2 regions of the Nitratireductor sp. WH36-1 genome follow, and region 1 is predicted to be linked to the other one. Evidence: predicted binding sites of a transcription regulator. Region 1 holds the regulator's gene; the other holds the start of a gene.

Region 1 (8,570 bases):
GAGATGGCAAAGAGGAACGAATTCTCTGGCGTCGGAAGGATGTCTGCTTGAAGAAACCTCTGGAGGGCGCCCGCGTCCTGCTCGTCGAAGACGAAGCCATGATCGCCATGAGCATCGAAGAACTGTGCAAGGAGCACGGCGCAACGGACGTGTTCACTGTCGGCACCTTCGATGATCTGGGACCCGACGTTCTGGAAAGCCGGGGAATTTCGACAGCGATCCTCGACATCAAGCTGTCCGACAACTGGACAGACGAGTTCGCCCGCCTGCTTCAGGCGCGGCGCATCCCCTTCATCTTCGCCACCGGCTACGCCTCAAGCCACCAGGTGTTCGAGGCGTTCGGTGGTATCAGGATCGTTGAAAAGCCCTACAGGGACAGCGACCTTATCGACGCGCTGTCCCAGGCGATTGTCGGCTCAAGCGCCGGGAAGGACTGAGAGCGGTCAGACCCGATTGCCCTATGTGCGCCCCAAGGGACGCACGGCAATCCTGGCTCAGGACCTAGGCGATGAAGGCCGTATTGGTGATCTGGGTCGAGATGGCGTCCGGCCCGAAATCGCCCTCACCTGAAATCTCGAGGATTTCCTGCAGGCGCGTTCTGGCGCGGCTCACGCGGCTCTTGATCGTGCCGACCGCGCAATCGCAGATCTCCGCCGCTTCCTCATAGGAAAAGCCGGACGCGCCGATCAGGATGATCGCTTCACGCTGGTCTTCGGGCAATTGCTCGAGAGCGCGCCGGAAGTCCTTCAGATCGACCGAACCCTCCTGCGCCGGGTGCACCGACAGACGTCCGGTGATCGCACCGTCCGCATCTTCGACCTCGCGCTTGCGCTTGCGCATCTGCGAGTAGAACTCGTTGCGAAGGATGGTGAAGAGCCAGGCTTTCAGATTGGTGCCCGGCTGATAGCTGTTCTGTTTGTCCCACGCCTTGACCAGCGATTCCTGCACGAGATCGTCCGCCCGGTCCGCACTTTTTGAAAGCGAAACGGCGAAGGCGCGCAGGCTTGGCACAGCGGCCAGTAGATCGTCACGAAAGCCCGGATAAACACTCATATATATCAGTCCTTGTTTCCGGCCGTTTCAGCGCCGCTTTTCTGCTCAAGCTGATTGAGAAGGTCGCTGAACCGATCCGGAATATCTTCCGTTACCAGGTCGTCGTAATATTGCCTGAGCTTGCGTCCGATCTCTGAGTTTGCGCCGAGCGGGTCTTCATCCTTGCCGCGCCGGGTCAAGCTTCCTCGGGTGTTTGGTTTGCCGTAATTCATGCCCTGTCTTTTTCCATCAAATCTGGTCTCCCAATGACCCGAAACCGTCCGCATCGCCCGGGCCACAACTGTCTCGTCTGCTTTCAAACGCCATTGAGCGGAATTCGTTCCCTCCGACGGGAACATTTTCGCATATGGGGCGTTTCACCCGTCACAAATGCACTAATTCTCATTGCCATGTCTTGAGGGAGACTTGAAATCCATGACCCTGTCAGCGCGTATCGCTCCGCACCTTCCTTACCTGCGGCGCTTTTCCCGGGCCGTTTCCGGCTCCCAGTCCAGCGGTGACGCACTGGTGGCTGCGACGCTTGAAGCGTTGATCGCCGATACGAGCATCTTTCCCGAGGCATCGACCGACAAGATCGCCCTCTTCAGGCTCTTCACATCGCTGTTTGAAACGCTGGACGTTCCGGTCCCCGAAGGCACGCCGAGCTCGGCATGGGAAAAGCGGGCCATGAGCAACCTTTCTTCGCTCGCGCCCCGTCCGCGTCAGGCCTTCCTGCTGGTGGCCGTAGAGAATTTCCGGCCGGAAGAGGCTGCGGAAATTCTCGAGACGGATATGAAAGGCATCAACACGATGCTGCGCGAAGCCAGCGAGGAGATTTCCCGTCAGGTGGCGACAGACATCCTCATCATCGAGGACGAGCCCCTGATCGCCATGGACATCGAGGAGATGGTCGAAAGCCTCGGGCATCGCGTGGTCGGCACGGCCCGCACCCACAAGCAGGCGGTCGAAATGTTTGCCAAGACGCAGCCGAAAATGGTGCTGGCCGACATTCAGCTTGCCGATGGCAGTTCAGGCCTTGATGCGGTGAACGAGATCCTCGACGCGGCCACCGTGCCGGTCATCTTCATCACCGCCTTCCCCGAGCGGCTTCTGACGGGCGAGCGCCCGGAACCGACCTTCCTTGTGACCAAGCCGTTCAGCCCGGAAATGGTCAAGGCGCTCATCAGCCAGGCGCTCTTCTTCGATCAGCAGGCGCACGCGGCGGCCTGACAGGCCCCCGCTTCTTCACGCGTTTCTCAAAAAAGCCGCCTCCGGGCGGCTTTTCTTTTGCCCAAAATCTCTCCGGCGGAACCAAATCCGAATGCCAGACGTTTAACCGGCATAACTAAACGGAGAGACAGAATGCTATACTGGGCCCTGATATTCCTTGTCGTCGCGATCATCGCCGGCGCACTCGGTTTCGGCGGAATTGCCGGCGCTTCGGCAGGCATTGCGCAGATCCTCTTCTACATCTTCCTCGCCCTGCTCGCGATCTCGCTGATCATGGGCCTTCTGAAACGCGGTCGCTAAACGGCGACGCACACATAAACGAATGCGGCATAAGCGAACCGGACCATCCATGGCTTCCGTTTCGTGAAGACAATGAAAGGAGAAAGCCATGGAACACATCGCTGCACTTCTTTTGATTGTCGGCTGCTCAGGCAATGTGGGGGCCGGCGACACGCGCGAATGCCAGGAACTGCCCGCCCCCACCCCGGTCTACGAGACGTTTGAGGAGTGCGAGGCGGAGAAGCCGGTTGCAATGCGCGAGCTGGAAACCGAAGCGCCGCAGGTTCTCGCCACCTGCGTCTATGTGGATCCCGCACTCGTCTATGACGATGCGATCCTGGAGTGGGACATCACCAGCAATGGCGAGCTGACCGCTTCCATCGAGCCGGTGACGAGCTTTGCCGTGGCGCAGAACGAGCATGCCCGCCCCGGACACGCCGCCACGAAATAACGGGCCACGAAATAACGGCGAAGAGCTTCAACGAAAAAGCCCCGGTCGAACCGGGGCTTTTTTTAATGGCTGTATCGCGTTTGTCAGGCTTCGCGGATCGCATAGCCCGCGCCGCGAATGGTGCGGATCACATCGGGCAGACGCCCGTGGTTCACGGCCTTGCGCAAACGCCCCACATGCACGTCCACGGTGCGCTCGTCGATATAGATCGTCTCGCCCCAGACATTGTCGAGCAGCTGGCTTCGCGAGAAGACGCGGCCGGGATGCTGCATCATGAATTCCAGAAGGCGGAACTCTGTCGGTCCGAGACGGATCTCGTTCTTGCGGCGATAGACACGGTGCGATTCACGGTCGAGCACGATGTCCCCGACCGAAAGAACCGTCGAGAGCACTTCCGGCTTCGCGCGCCGCAGAAGCGCGCGAACACGCGCCACGAATTCCGGCGTCGAGAAAGGCTTCACCAGATAGTCGTCCGCGCCGGTTGAAAGGCCGCGCACGCGGTCGCTTTCCTCGCCACGGGCGGTGAGCATGATGATCGGCAGGCGCTCCGTTTCGGGGCGCATGCGCAGCCGGCGGCACAGCTCGATGCCGGAAACGGCCGGAACCATCCAGTCCAGAACGAGCAGATCGGGTACGTTTTCCTGCAGGCGCACTTCGGCTTCATCGCCGCGAGAGATCATCTCGACCTGATAGCCTTCGGCTTCCAGATTGTACTTGAGCAAGACGCAAAGCGGTTCGTCGTCTTCAACGACCATGACCTTGGGGGCAATCATGGCAGGCATTCTCCTCGGGCAGTCTACGGCCGGTTAGACATCGGATTCGACCGTCATCTGTGTTTCGTCAAGCTTCGGCCGCTGGACCGGAAGCTGGGACCCCGTCACCACATAATAGGCATTTTCGGCGATATTGGTCACATGGTCGCCGATACGCTCAAGATTTTTCGCACAGAACAGGAGGTGCGTGCAGGCCGTGATGTTGCGCGGGTCTTCCATCATGTAGGTGAGGAGTTCGCGGAAAACCGACGTGTACTGAATGTCGATTTCCTCATCCTCGTCGCGCAGCCGGATTAACGCCTCGGCATTGCGCGCCACATAGTGCTCGACCACCGAATTGACCTGTTTCAGCACGAGGCCGGCCATCGCGTCGATGGAATGCGCAAGCGTGCGCGGCGTGGCGCTTTCGCCCACGGCGCCGACGCGCTTGGCAATGTTCTTGGCCAGATCGCCGATGCGCTCGAGATCAGCCGCCATGCGGATGGCGCCCACGACGCTGCGCAGATCCTGCGCCATCGGCTGGCGCTTTGCGATGAGCGTGATGGCGCGCTCATCAAGGTCGCGCTGCTTGGCGTCCATGATCGTGTCATCGGAGATGATGCGCTGTGCAAGCGCCGTATCGGAGTGCAGTAGCGCCCTGGTGGAAGCGCGCGTCATCTCGCCGGAGAGATCGCCCATGTCGCGGATGAGGCGGTCGATTTCACCGAGTTCCTCATCGAAGGAGCTGACTGTGTGCTCGCCCATGGTCTGGTTCCTTATCTGTGCGTTTGCCGCGCCGTCAGCCGAAGCGTCCGGTGATGTAATCCTGGGTGCGCTTGTCATCCGGATTGGTGAACATCTTGTCCGTCGGGCCTTCCTCGACCAGATTGCCGAGGTGGAACATGGCCGTGCGCTGCGAGACGCGGGCCGCCTGCTGCATGGAGTGCGTGACGATCACGATCGTGTAGTTCTCGCGCAGCTCGTCAATCAGCTCTTCCACCTTGGCGGTGGCGATGGGATCAAGCGCCGAGCAGGGCTCGTCCATCAGGATCACTTCCGGCGACACGGCAATGGCGCGCGCGATGCATAAGCGCTGCTGTTGACCACCGGAAAGACCGGTGCCGGGCTCATGCAGGCGGTCCTTCACCTCATTGAAGAGGCCAGCCTTCTGGAGGCTCGCTTCCACGACCTCGTCGAATTCCGACTTCTTCGTCGCCAGACCGTGAATGCGCGGACCGTAGGCGATGTTCTCGTAGATCGACTTGGGGAACGGATTGGGCTTCTGGAAGACCATGCCGACCCGGGCGCGCAGCTCCACCACATCGATGCGGGGATCGTAGATATCCTCGCCATCGAGCGTGATCTTGCCGGTGATCCGGGCAATGTCGATCGTGTCGTTCATGCGGTTCAGGCAGCGCAGGAACGTGGATTTGCCACAGCCCGAGGGGCCGATCAGCGCGGTCACCTGGTTTTCGCGCACGTCGAGATTGACGCCGAACAGCGCCTGTTTCTCGCCGTAGAAGACGCAGACGTCTTCACCGCGCATCTTGAGGGTGTCCGAGTTCTGGCTCGCATCCAGTGCTTCTTCAACAGCAGCATCAGTGAGCATGTTCATGTCCTTCCACTCCGTTACCAGCGACGCTCGACGCGCCGCCGCAGAATAATGGCGGTAATGTTCATCACGGCGAGGAACAGCAACAACACCATGATAGCGCCCGAGGTGCGCTCGACAAACGCGCGTTCGGCCTCGTTCGCCCACATGTAGATCTGAACCGGCAGCGCCGTAGCGGGATCGAGCGGCGTGGTCGGGTAATCAGCCACGAAGGCCACCATGCCGATCAGAAGCAGCGGTGCGGTTTCGCCAAGCGCCTGCGCCAGACCGATGATCGTGCCCGTGAGAATGCCGGGCGCGGCCAGCGGCAGCACATGGTGAAACACCGTCTGGGTGCGCGAAGCGCCGAGGCCGAGAGCTGCCGCACGGATGGAGGGTGGCACGGCCCGCAGCGCTGCGCGCGTTGCGATGATGATCGTCGGCAGGGTCATCAGCGTCAGCACGAGGCCGCCCACCAGAGAGGCGGAGCGCGGCAGATGCATGAAGTTGATGAACACGGCCAGGCCCAGAAGACCGAAGACGATGGACGGCACGGCCGCCAGATTGTTGATGTTGACCTCGATAAGATCGGTCAGCTTGTTCTGCGGTGCGAACTCTTCAAGATAGATCGAAGCGGCAACGCCAATGGGCAGCGCCAGAAGCAGCACGATCATCATCATGTAGAGCGAACCGACGATGGCCACGCCCATGCCGGCCGTTTCAGGACGGCTTGATGCGCCACGGATGAAGAGACCGGTGTTGAAGCGCTGCTCCAGAACCCCGTCCGCTTCCATCGTGCGGATCCATGTGAGCTGCTGGTCGGAAACCTTGCGGCGGCTTTCGTCCACCTCGAGATTGACCTGCCCCTTCACGGCGGAATCGACATCGCCGCTCGCCAGCACCCACACATTCCGTGTCGTGCCGATGATCGCGGGATCGGACACCACCATGTCGCGCAGCTGCGTGCGCACGCCATTGGAGATGAGCCCGCCCACTTCGCGAACCAGCTTGCGGTTTTCAGGATCAACCCCGAGTTTGGCCACCAGAGCTTCGGTCGCGAGCTTGGGATAGTTTGCCGTCAGAAGCTTGTTCGGATCAGTCGCGCGCTCGCCTTTCGGGTCGATCACGCTCTCGGCGAAGTTGACGTCCAGATTGATCGAGGTCTGCCAGAAGGCGGTATAGCCATTGGAAACCACCGACCAGAGGAGCGCAGCCAGAAAGAAGATGCCGACAGCGATGGCCACGATGCCGTACATCCGGAAGCGCTGCTCTGCCGCATAACGCTTCTTGATGCCGATGTCGCGCCGCGCGGCGGCTGCGCGGGGGGCATTGCCCCCTTTGTAGACAGCGTCGCTCATTCGTATTGCTCCCGGTATTTGCGCACGATGTAGAGCGCGAAGACATTCATGCCGAGCGTGAGCACGAACAGGGTCATGCCCAGTGCGAAGGCCACCAGCGTCTGCGGAGAGGTGAACTCCAGGTCGCCGGTAAGCTGGTTGACGATCTTGACGGTGATCGTCGTCATCGCTTCGAACGGGTTGAGCGTGAGATTTGCGGCAACGCCGGCGGCCAGAACCACGATCATGGTCTCGCCAATGGCGCGTGACGCCGTAAGCAGAAGCGCACCGACAATGCCCGGCAGAGCCGCCGGCAGGATGACGCGCTTGATCGTCTCGGACCGCGTTGCGCCAAGGCCGAGCGAACCGTCGCGCATGGCGCGCGGAACGGCGGTGATGATGTCATCGGAAAGCGAGGACACGAACGGGATGAGCATGATGCCCATCACGAGGCCGGCCGTCAGAACGCTCTGCGCCTGAATGAAGCCCGGACCGCCGGCAATCGCCGCGCTGATGTCGCGCAGGAACGGGCCGACCGTGACCATGGCGAAGAAGCCGTAGACGATGGTCGGGATGCCGGCCAGAACCTCAAGCAGCGGCTTGACCACCGAACGCACCCGCTTGGACGCATATTCGGCCATGTAAATCGCCGCCATGAGACCGACGGGCACGGCAAACAGCATGGCCACGAAGGCGATGTAGACCGTGCCGGCAAGAAGCGGGATGAGGCCGAACTGGCCTTCCTGCGCCTCTGCGCCTGCGGCCGCAAAGCGCGGGTCCCAGACCGTTCCGAGGAAGAAGTTGCTCAGCGAAACCGAGCGGAAGAAATGGATCGTCTCGAACAGCATCGAGAACACGATGCCCACCGTCGTCAAAATGGCGATGGTGGATGCAGCCAGAAGGCCCCAGGTAATGACGCGCTCGACATTGTTGCGGGCGCGGCTGCGCGGGCGAACGCTTCTCAGGCCGAGATAGGCGCCACCCAGTGCGATGAGGATCGCCAGCACGGTGCCGATCATCGCCGCATTGTCCTGCATCGCATTCAGATCGAGCGCGATGGGGATCATGTAGTCCTGCGTGTCGGAGGCAAGCGCCACGCCGCGTTCGGCAAGGATCGGACGCAGGTCTTCAAAGCTCTGCGGCACCTGGGCGAAAGCGGGGTCGCCTTCAATCCGGCGCAGGCCTTCGGCAAGATTGTGCACCATGCCCAGCGCCAGCGAACGGCTCGCAATCGCGCTGTCTTCGGTCTGCGCAGGCAGTTGTTCGCTTACCGCGCGATCCACATAGGCATAGCTGCCAGCCGACCAGGCCGCCATGAAGAACAGCGCCGGCAGAACCGCAAGAAGAAACACCCACCAGCCATGGTAGTGCGCCCGCGAATGCGGCTTTTCAGTCGCGGTTGCGATCTGGTTCTTCGCGCGCGCATTGCCGAGCACATAACCGACAACGCCAATGAACACGATGATCGTAAGGAGAAGTCCCCAGGACACAAAGCCTCCTCGCCGGCAGGAACCGGCAGCGTCATTCAGACCAATTTCGCAGAGACGAAAACGCAGGCGGCCAATGAGCCGCCTGCGTCGTCATGCGAAAACCGGATTACATGGTCTCGCCAGCGGAGAAAGCTTCGCGCTGTGCGTCGCGCTCTGCATCCGGAGCCGGAACCAGGCCGTAATCGGCAAGCGGGCTCTCCGGGCCGACCATCTGGTCGTCGAGGAAGAACTCAACATATTCCTTGAGGCCCGGAACAACGCCGATGTGCGCCTTCTTCACGTAGAACTGAAGCGGACGCGACACCGGATACTCACCGGTCGAGATGGTCTCGACGGTCGGCGTGACACCGTTGATCGTGGCGACCTTCAGCTTGTCGGCATTGTTCTCGTAGAAGGAGAGGCCGAACA
Region 2 (8,570 bases), 760 kb from region 1:
TGGTTAACCGTTGGTGAGTATGCAATCAACGGTGATAACAAGGTGTGAACAATCCATCGTTCCGGCGCGACGCGCGGAAAACGGTTCACAATCCGCTCAAAACAAGGCCGGAGGAGACTAAAATGCGGGATTTCGCGCTCGAAGTTCATTTTTCCCGCTGGGAGTTCAATGCCCGGCATCACATGACCGCTTCGGACATGGAGAGCATGACGCTCGGCGAACTGACGCAGATGGCAGGGCCGGCGGCGCGCGAACAGCTCGACAGTCTCTGGCTCGGCTACACGGAAACCTGGGGCGCGCCTGATCTGCGCGAGGCCATCGCCGCCACCTATGACGGACTTTCCGCCAGCAACATTCTCTGCTTCGCCGGGGCGGAGGAAGGCATCTACGCCGCCATGCGGGTGATGCTCACGCCCGACGACCACGCCATCGTCTCGGTGCCCAACTATCAGGCGGCCGAGACCGTGCCGCTCGGCCTGTGCGCCGTTACCGGCGTGCCGCTTCTGGAAGACGAGAACTGGCGGCTCGACCTCGACGCGGTGCGCGCCGCGATCCGCCCCAACACAAAGCTCATTTCCGTCAACCTGCCCAACAACCCGACCGGCGCGCTGATGCCGCAGGACGATTTTGCGGAACTGGTGGAGATCTGCCGCGCGCATAATCTCTATCTTTTCAGCGACGAGGTCTATCGGCTTCTGGAGCGCGACGAGAGCAAGCGCCTGCCGCAGGCCGCCGAGATCTATGAGAAAGGCATCTCGCTCAACGTGATGTCCAAGGCCTACGGCCTGCCGGGCCTGCGCATTGGCTGGATCGCCAGCCCGGACACGGCGCTCCTGCTGAAATTCGAGCGCTACAAGCACTACCTCTCGATCTGCAATTCCGCTCCCAGCGAGCGTCTGGCGGTGTTGGCGCTTTCGGTGAGCGACCGCATTCTTGAGCGAAACCGCGCGCTGATTGCCGAAAACCTGGAGAAGATGGACGCGTTCTTCGCCGACCATGCCGACCTGTTCGACTGGACACGGCCCGATGGCGGCTGCGTGGCCTATCCGCGTTACAGGGGCGCCGACGGCGTGGAAGCCTTCTGCCGCGATCTGGTCGAAGAGCAGGGCGTGCTGCTTCTGCCCGCCTCGGTCTATCACTCGGAGCTGATGGATGCGCCGGCCGGACGCTTCCGCATCGGCTTTGGCCGCCGGGGCATCGACGCGGGACTGACCGCGATGCGGGCCTTTCTCGAACGCCGTCACAACGGTGTTGCGGCCGGGTGAGGAGACGCCCGGCGCAAAAAATGCGACAAGGGTTCCCGGGACGCTTCGGGAGCCCGCAAGATCAAGGGTTCCCAACAAGGGGTGAGATGCTGTAGAAGTTTTGACGTTTACGAATACGTCAATTGAGGGGATAGCCAATGGCGCTTCCGGCCGTTTTCGACAAATTGCGTTTGCCCGTGGTCGGCGCGCCTCTGTTCATCATCTCGCATCCGCCGCTGGTGGTGGCGCAGTGCAAGGCTGGCGTGGTGGGCTCGTTTCCCGCGCTCAACGCCCGCCCCAAGGAGCAGCTCGACGAGTGGCTTTCGCAGATCACCGAAGAACTGGCTGCGCATGACGCACAGAACCCGGATCGTCCTTCCGCCCCCTTCGCGGTCAACCAGATCGTTCACCGGTCCAATGACCGGCTGGAGCATGACCTGAGGGTCTGCGTGGACCACAAGGTGCCAATCGTCATCACCTCGCTGGGCGCGGTCGAGGAAGTGAACCAGGCCGTCCACTCCTATGGCGGCATCGTGCTGCACGACATCATTCACGACCGCCATGCGCGCAAGGCCATCGAGAAGGGCGCTGACGGGCTGATCGCGGTTGCAACCGGGGCCGGCGGCCATGCAGGCACGCTCTCGCCCTTCGCGCTGGTGCAGGAAATCCGGCAGTGGTTCGACGGGCCGCTGCTTCTCTCGGGCGCCATCGCCAATGGCGGCGCGGTTCTGGGCGCTCAGGCCATGGGCGCGGACCTCGCCTATATCGGCTCGCCCTTCATCGCCACCCATGAGGCGCGCGCCAGCGACGACTACAAGGAGATGATCGTCTCTTCGCGCGCAGCCGACATCGTCTATTCCAACCTGTTCACCGGCGTGCACGGCAACTATCTGAAGGGGTCCATCGTCAACGCCGGCATGGATCCCGACAACCTGCCGGAAGCCGACCCCTCGAAGATGAATTTCGCCAGCGCCGACGCAAAGGCCTGGCGCGACATCTGGGGCAGCGGACAGGGTGTCGGCGCGGTGAGCGAGATCACCGGCGCAGGCGCGCTGGTGGACCGGCTTGCGGCAGAATATGCCGCCGCAAAGGACCGGCTCTGCACACCGCGCTGAGACCAGATCCTGATCTTGGAGAGATCACCCCTCGTCGCTCAGACTGTCCTGTAGCGACGAGACGATCTTCTCGAGCAACGCCAGATAGTGCGCGCGCTCCGCATCGGTGAGGGTTTCGAGCGCAAGGCCGTTCACGGCACCAACCGCCTGCCTGACACGCACCGCCTTTTCCATCGCATCCGGGGTCAACCCGATCAGCCGGCTGCGCCGGTCTTCCGGGTCGGCCCGTCTCTCGATCAGACCATCGCGCTCCATGCGCAACAGCGTTGCCGCCATGGTCGGCTGCTCAATGCCGGCGCTTTTCGTGAGCGCCTTCTGCGATAGCCAGGCTCCCTCACCCAGCGCGAAGAACACCGGCAGCATGCCGCTGGTCACGCCGATGTCCCTCAAATTGCGGTCGATGGCGCGCGCGAAAAGCCGCGCCGCCCAGTTCGTCATATAGCCTGCAGATCGTTCACGCCTGAAAGTCATTTATATAGCTTGCTATTCATTTATATTGCATGCTATGTATATTGCATCGACGGTATCCCCGCAAGGAGAAGGACCATGCGCTGGAAAAGCACTGATGACCGCTATGGAGCGGTTGCGATTGCCATTCACTGGACGACGGCCGTGGCCATTGTCGGCATTCTGGCCTCCGGTTTTCAGGCGGCAGACGCGATGGAGGCGGCAGACAGGCTCGTGCTTCTGCGCATCCATGCCACGCTTGGCATCTTCGTTGTGCTTTTGACGCTGATGCGGATCGGCTGGTGGTGGCTGGGCGATGCCAAACCGGCCGATGCCGCCGGCACGCCGCGCTGGCAGGCGCGAGCCGCGCATATCGTGCACGGCCTGCTTTACGTGATCATTCTTGGCATGGGAGCCAGCGGCATCGGCATGCTGGCGCTCTCCGGCGCGGGCGCGACCCTTTTTGCAGGCGCCACGACGCCGCTGCCGGACTTCACCACCTATCTGCCGCGCGCGCCGCATGGTCTGGGAAGCCGGCTTCTGATCGCGCTTCTGGCATTCCACACCGCCGCCGCGCTCTACCACCATTTCGTCATGCGCGACGGGCTTCTTGGGCGCATGGGGCTGGGGCGCTAACGCCCCGCTCACACGCCGCCGGCCAGAACGCACCGGCAATGGCAAAGGCGTTTAACCCGGCAGGCCCTCCAGCCGGGTTACCTCATCCAGCCCGTCATCCCAGTTGGCGCGGCTGGAAAGACAGATATGCGCGTTCGGGCGAATGTCGACCGGTGTGTCGAGGCTGCCCGCAGGCACGACGAGAAGTGCGCCATCCATCTGGATGCCTGGAACTGCCGAGCCGCATTCGCTGCAGAAGCTTTTTTCATGCCGGCTTTCGGGCACCCGGTAAGTCTTGATCCGGTCTTCTCCCGACAGCCAGGTGATCTTCGCCACGGTGGAGAAAAGATTGGCCGCATGCGCCGACCCGGTATCCTTGCGGCAACGGGAGCAGTGACAAAGAAAGAAGCTCTCGAACGGGCCGGAAATCTGAAATTTGACTGCCCCGCACTGGCAGGAACCCTCGTTCTTCTGGGTCATATACTCTCTCATCTCTTTTTGAAGCGGCCGTGTCTCTATCACAAAGCGCCCGTGCGCGCATCCAGATGCACGCCGACCGCATGAGCGGCCATCGCCCCAGGGCGGCTCCGGCGCTTCAATCGCTGCTGTGCGCTGTCAGAAAACCGTCATCTCATCGACATGCAGGTTTCATCCGCGCCCGTTAGGCGAATGACCAACAAGGGCGACAAGCCCACGGAAGAGCCGCAACAAGGCGCTTAACGGGAAGAGCACATGCTTGAAATTCGTCAGGTCACCCGTCGTTTCGGGCCAAACACGGCCGTGCGCGACGTGGAACTGAAAATCGAACAGGGCCAGATGGTCGGTGTCATCGGTCGCTCAGGCGCTGGCAAATCGACGCTTCTGCGCATGATCAACCGCCTGATCGATCCGTCCGAAGGGTCGATCTTCTTTCAGGGCAAGGAAGTCTCGGCGCTGAAAGGCGCGGAACTGCGTCGCTGGCAGCGCGACTGCGCGATGATCTTCCAGCAGTTCAACCTGGTGCCGCGCCTCGACGTGCTCACCAATGTTCTGCTTGGCAGGCTCAACCACCGCTCCACGGTGCTCAACCTGCTCAACATGTTCACGCGGGAAGAGCGCATTCAGGCGATTGCAGCGCTTGAGCGCCTCGACATCGCCCAGACGGCGCTGCAGCGCGCCGGCACGCTTTCCGGTGGTCAGCAGCAGCGTGTGGCGATTGCCCGTGCGCTCATGCAGGAGCCGAAGGTGATCCTCGCAGACGAGCCGATCGCTTCGCTCGATCCGCTCAACGCCAAAGTGGTGATGGATTCACTCGCCGACATCAACGCCCGCGAAGGCATCACCGTCATCACCAATCTGCACACGCTCGACACGGCGCGCGCCTATTGCAACCGCATCGTCGGCATGGCCAAGGGCGCGGTGGTTTTCGACGGCCCGCCCGAGGCGCTGACCAGCGAAGCGGTGCGCACCATTTATGGCGGCGAGGAAGGCGCGGAACTTTCCGAAGCCATCACCTCCACCAGCATCAATGTTCCGGCTCCGCAGCCGGCAAGGAAATCGACCGGTCAGGCTCAACCGGCGCTCGCCGCCGTCTGATCCACGGGATCGTCTCGCCCGCGTAACGGGCTCCACCTGCTTGAAACCCCGCCGGCAAGGCCGGCACCCAAATGGAGAGACATCATGTTCAAGAAAGCTCTTATGGGCGCCGTTGCGCTCACCGCGATTATGGTTGGCGGCGCACAGGCCGAAGATCTGAAAGAGTTCCGCATCGGCATTCTCGGCGGCGAAAACGAAGCCGACCGCCTGCGCAATTTCTCCTGCATCGTCGACAAGCTCCCCGAGGTTCTGGGCGTCGAGAAGGTCGCCCTGTTCCCGGCTGCCGACTATGACGGCGTGATCCAGGGCCTGCTCGGCGGCACGCTCGACTATGCCGAGCTCGGCGCCTCGGGCTATGCAAAGGTCTATCTGGAAGATCCGGAGGCCGTTGAGCCGATCCTCACCACGGTGCAGACCGACGGTTCGACCGGCTATCACTCGATCATGGTGGCCCGCAAGGATTCCGGCATCGCAACGCTGGAAGACATGAAGGGCAAGAAGCTCGGCTTCGCCGATCCGGACTCCACCTCCGGCTACCTCGTTCCTGCTGTCACGCTGCCCAAGGCAGTCAACGCTTCGGTTGAAGAGTTCTTTGGCGAGACCGGCTTCGGCGGCGGCCACGAGAACCTGGTTCTTGAAGTCGTGAAGGGCACGTTCGACGCCGGCACGACCTGGGCATCGGGCGTTGGCGAGTTCTCCGACGGCTACACCTCCGGCAACCTGCACAAGATGGTCGAGAAGGGCATTCTCGACATGGACGATCTGGTTGAGCTCTGGAAGTCCCCGCTGATCCCGAACGGTCCGCTCGTGGTTCGCACCTCCATGGACGCCGACATGAAGAACAAGTTCAAGACCTTCATGATGGAAATGCCGGAAGCCGATCCGGAGTGCTTCGCAGCCATCCAGGGCGGCGACTACAAGGGCTACACCGAAGTGACGCCGGCATTCTACGAGCCGATCATCGACGCCCGTCGCTCCAAGATCGGTTCCTGATCCCTTTCCCGCAATCTGACGCGCCGCCGGCCTGTGCCGGCGGCGTTGTCGCACAGGCGTGCCAAACATGACAGCAACGACCCATTCCCCGCTTCTTTCCGAAGCCGGCCAGGCCGTGGAGCGCCACTGGCGCGAACTGGCCGAACGCCGTCGTCTCTACACCATTGGCGGCATCGTGTTCATGGTTCTCGCCATGAGCGGTTCGCTCTGGTTTGCCAATGAATCGAACGCCGGCAAGTTCTTCGACCGACTGCCCTATCTGTTCGATTTCGTGGGACAGATGATGCCGCGCGATGGCTGGGAAATCTGGCGCGCCCTGTTCGACCTGCCCTCGCCCTATGACGATGGCAGCCTGAAATACAATTATCCCGACGGGCGGATCTATCTCACCGAGACGCTCTATCTGCCCGAATATTTCTACAAGATGCTGGAGACCATCAACATTGCGCTGGTTTCCACGCTGATCGGCTTCGGCCTTGGCTTCGTTCTGTGCTTCCTGGCCGCATCGAACCTGACGACGCGGCGCTGGCTGCGCTTCTTCGTGCGCCGTTTCATGGAAGTGCTGCGCGCCTTCCCCGAGATCGTGATCGCCGGCTTCTTTCTGGCCGTGCTGACCATCGGGGCAGTGCCCGCCATCATCGCGGTGTCGATCCACACGGTCGGCGCGCTTGGCAAGATGTTCTTCGAAGTGGTCGAGAACGCCGACATGAAGGCCGAGGAAGGCCTGCGCGCCGCCGGTGCGAACTGGGTGGAGCGCGTCTGGTTCTCCATCGTGCCGCAGGTCATGCCCAACTTCCTGAGCTACGCGCTGCTGCGTCTGGAAATCAACGTGCGCGCCTCCACCATCATCGGCGCGGTCGGCGGCGGCGGCATCGGCGAGGCGCTGCGCCTCTCGATCAGCCGCACGCATGAAGCCAAGACGCTCGCCATCATCCTTCTTCTGTTCTGCACCATCGTCGCGGTCGACCAGCTTTCGGCCTGGCTGCGCGGCCGCATTGTCGGCAAGCAGGCATTCGAATTCGGCCGGGGAGGCTGATCATGACCGAGATCGAAGCCAACGCCATCGCCGCGCGCCACGCGGATGTGTTTCACCGTCCGCTGATGGAGCGCCTGCGCGGCGTGATCATCATCACCGCCATCGCCCTCTACATGGTCTTCGCCTGGTGGTTCTTCGCCATCGGACAGGTCATCTCCAACGGCAACTGGGACATTGCGGGCAGCTATCTGGCCGACTGGGTTTCCTATGAAATCCGCCCGGACATCGAATATGACGGCGATGCGCTGGATGTTTCCTTTCCGCGCTTCTCGCCGCTCGGCAGCGACCCAAGGCCGGAATGGCTGACGACCGAGACCGCCATGGTCGAACGCCGCGTGGCGGCAAGCGCTGCGGCGGGCAACACCACGGGCGGCGCGACCAGCGGAGCCGGTTTCCTCGGCTCGCTCGACGCCGAACCGGCCAAGAAGGAAGACGGTGGTTTTCTGGGCGCTATGGCCCCCTCTTCCGCCACGGAGGAAAGCCCCGCGACCGAGGCGGAAGCTGCGCCGCAGGCTCCCGCGACGACGCGTGAGGAAGCCGTGGTCAGCGCCGACATCTCCTTCGGCGGCGACACGCATATCCGCGTTCAGCCGGGCTTCGTGACCGTGACCCACAGGGGCGAAACGCTGGAACTCGACATTGAGGAGCGCGTCAGCGTCAATGCACGCGGACCGCTGCCCGAGTGGGCAAGTCAGCGCGCGCCGGGCGCGAAGGTGATCGTACGCTTCGGATTTGCCGGACGCGCCGAGATCGAGGATGACGAAGTGAAAGTGCGCCGCCGTTTCATCGGCTGGGAGAACTTCTTCTTCGACACCCGCTCGCCCTATTGGGACATGTCGGCCGGCGAGGTTCTGGGAACGATCTTCCTCGGCGACCGCATCGAGGCGGACCGCTCCAACCTGTCGCTCGCCTGGAACAATTTCGTCAACAATGCCGACTGGCAGCATGGCGATGTGTGGCTGAAGCTGTTGCAGACCATCGTCATGGCCTTCGCCGGCACGGTGCTGGCGTCGATGCTGGCCTTCCCGCTGGCCTTTGCCGCAGCCCGCAACATCATGCCCAACCAGGTCGTCAATCAGGTGCTCAAGCGCTTCTTCGACTTCCTGCGCTCGGTGGACATGCTGATCTGGGCGCTGTTCTTCACCCGCGCCTTCGGGCCGGGACCGCTGGCCGGTATCTCGGCGATCTTCTTCACCGACACCGGCACGTTCGGCAAGCTCTACTCGGAAGCGCTGGAGAACATCGACGACAAGCAGCGTGAGGGTGTGCGCTCCGTCGGCGCGGCCCCTGCCTCGGTCCAGCGCTATGGCGTGGTGCCGCAGGTTCTGCCGGTCTTTTTGAGCCAGGCGCTCTATTTCTGGGAGTCCAACACCCGCTCCGCCACCATCATCGGCGCCGTTGGCGCCGGCGGCATCGGCCTCAAGCTCTGGGAAGCGATGCGCACCAATCAGGACTGGGAAAACGTGGCCTACATGGTCATCCTGATCCTGCTTGTCGTATTCGTCTTCGACAACATCTCCAACCTTCTGCGTCAGCGTCTGATCG

Evidence for each region. The regulator PhoB, encoded in region 1, activates phosphate uptake and scavenging genes when phosphate is short. The targets are predictions, from matches to a motif close to TGTCATNNANCTGTCAT.
Region 2: phnC (phosphonate ABC transporter ATP-binding protein) is a predicted target of PhoB. The motif match lies at 4,035-4,051, and genes of this name have one in related genera.

Annotation. Positions count from the first base shown of each region.
Region 1 covers NZ_CM178970.1:584,468-593,037, reverse strand. The annotation lists gene AC4PTT_RS02865 (response regulator) at 48-437, shown strand; gene AC4PTT_RS02860 (sigma-70 family RNA polymerase sigma factor) at 502-1,053, opposite strand; gene AC4PTT_RS02855 (NepR family anti-sigma factor) at 1,059-1,265, opposite strand; gene AC4PTT_RS02850 (response regulator) at 1,468-2,262, shown strand; gene AC4PTT_RS02845 (DUF1328 domain-containing protein) at 2,395-2,562, shown strand; gene AC4PTT_RS02840 (hypothetical protein) at 2,651-2,992, shown strand; gene phoB (phosphate regulon transcriptional regulator PhoB) at 3,076-3,762, opposite strand; gene phoU (phosphate signaling complex protein PhoU) at 3,799-4,509, opposite strand; gene pstB (phosphate ABC transporter ATP-binding protein PstB) at 4,544-5,359, opposite strand; gene pstA (phosphate ABC transporter permease PstA) at 5,374-6,693, opposite strand; gene pstC (phosphate ABC transporter permease subunit PstC) at 6,690-8,162, opposite strand; gene AC4PTT_RS02810 (substrate-binding domain-containing protein) at 8,269-8,570, opposite strand, start outside.
Region 2 covers NZ_CM178970.1:3,847,306-3,855,875, forward strand. The annotation lists gene AC4PTT_RS18340 (aminotransferase class I/II-fold pyridoxal phosphate-dependent enzyme) at 123-1,265, shown strand; gene AC4PTT_RS18345 (NAD(P)H-dependent flavin oxidoreductase) at 1,403-2,359, shown strand; gene AC4PTT_RS18350 (MarR family winged helix-turn-helix transcriptional regulator) at 2,384-2,797, opposite strand; gene AC4PTT_RS18355 (cytochrome b) at 2,906-3,442, shown strand; gene AC4PTT_RS18360 (GFA family protein) at 3,494-3,901, opposite strand; gene phnC (phosphonate ABC transporter ATP-binding protein) at 4,154-4,996, shown strand; gene phnD (phosphonate ABC transporter substrate-binding protein) at 5,081-5,989, shown strand; gene phnE (phosphonate ABC transporter, permease protein PhnE) at 6,057-7,025, shown strand; gene phnE (phosphonate ABC transporter, permease protein PhnE) at 7,028-8,570, shown strand, end outside.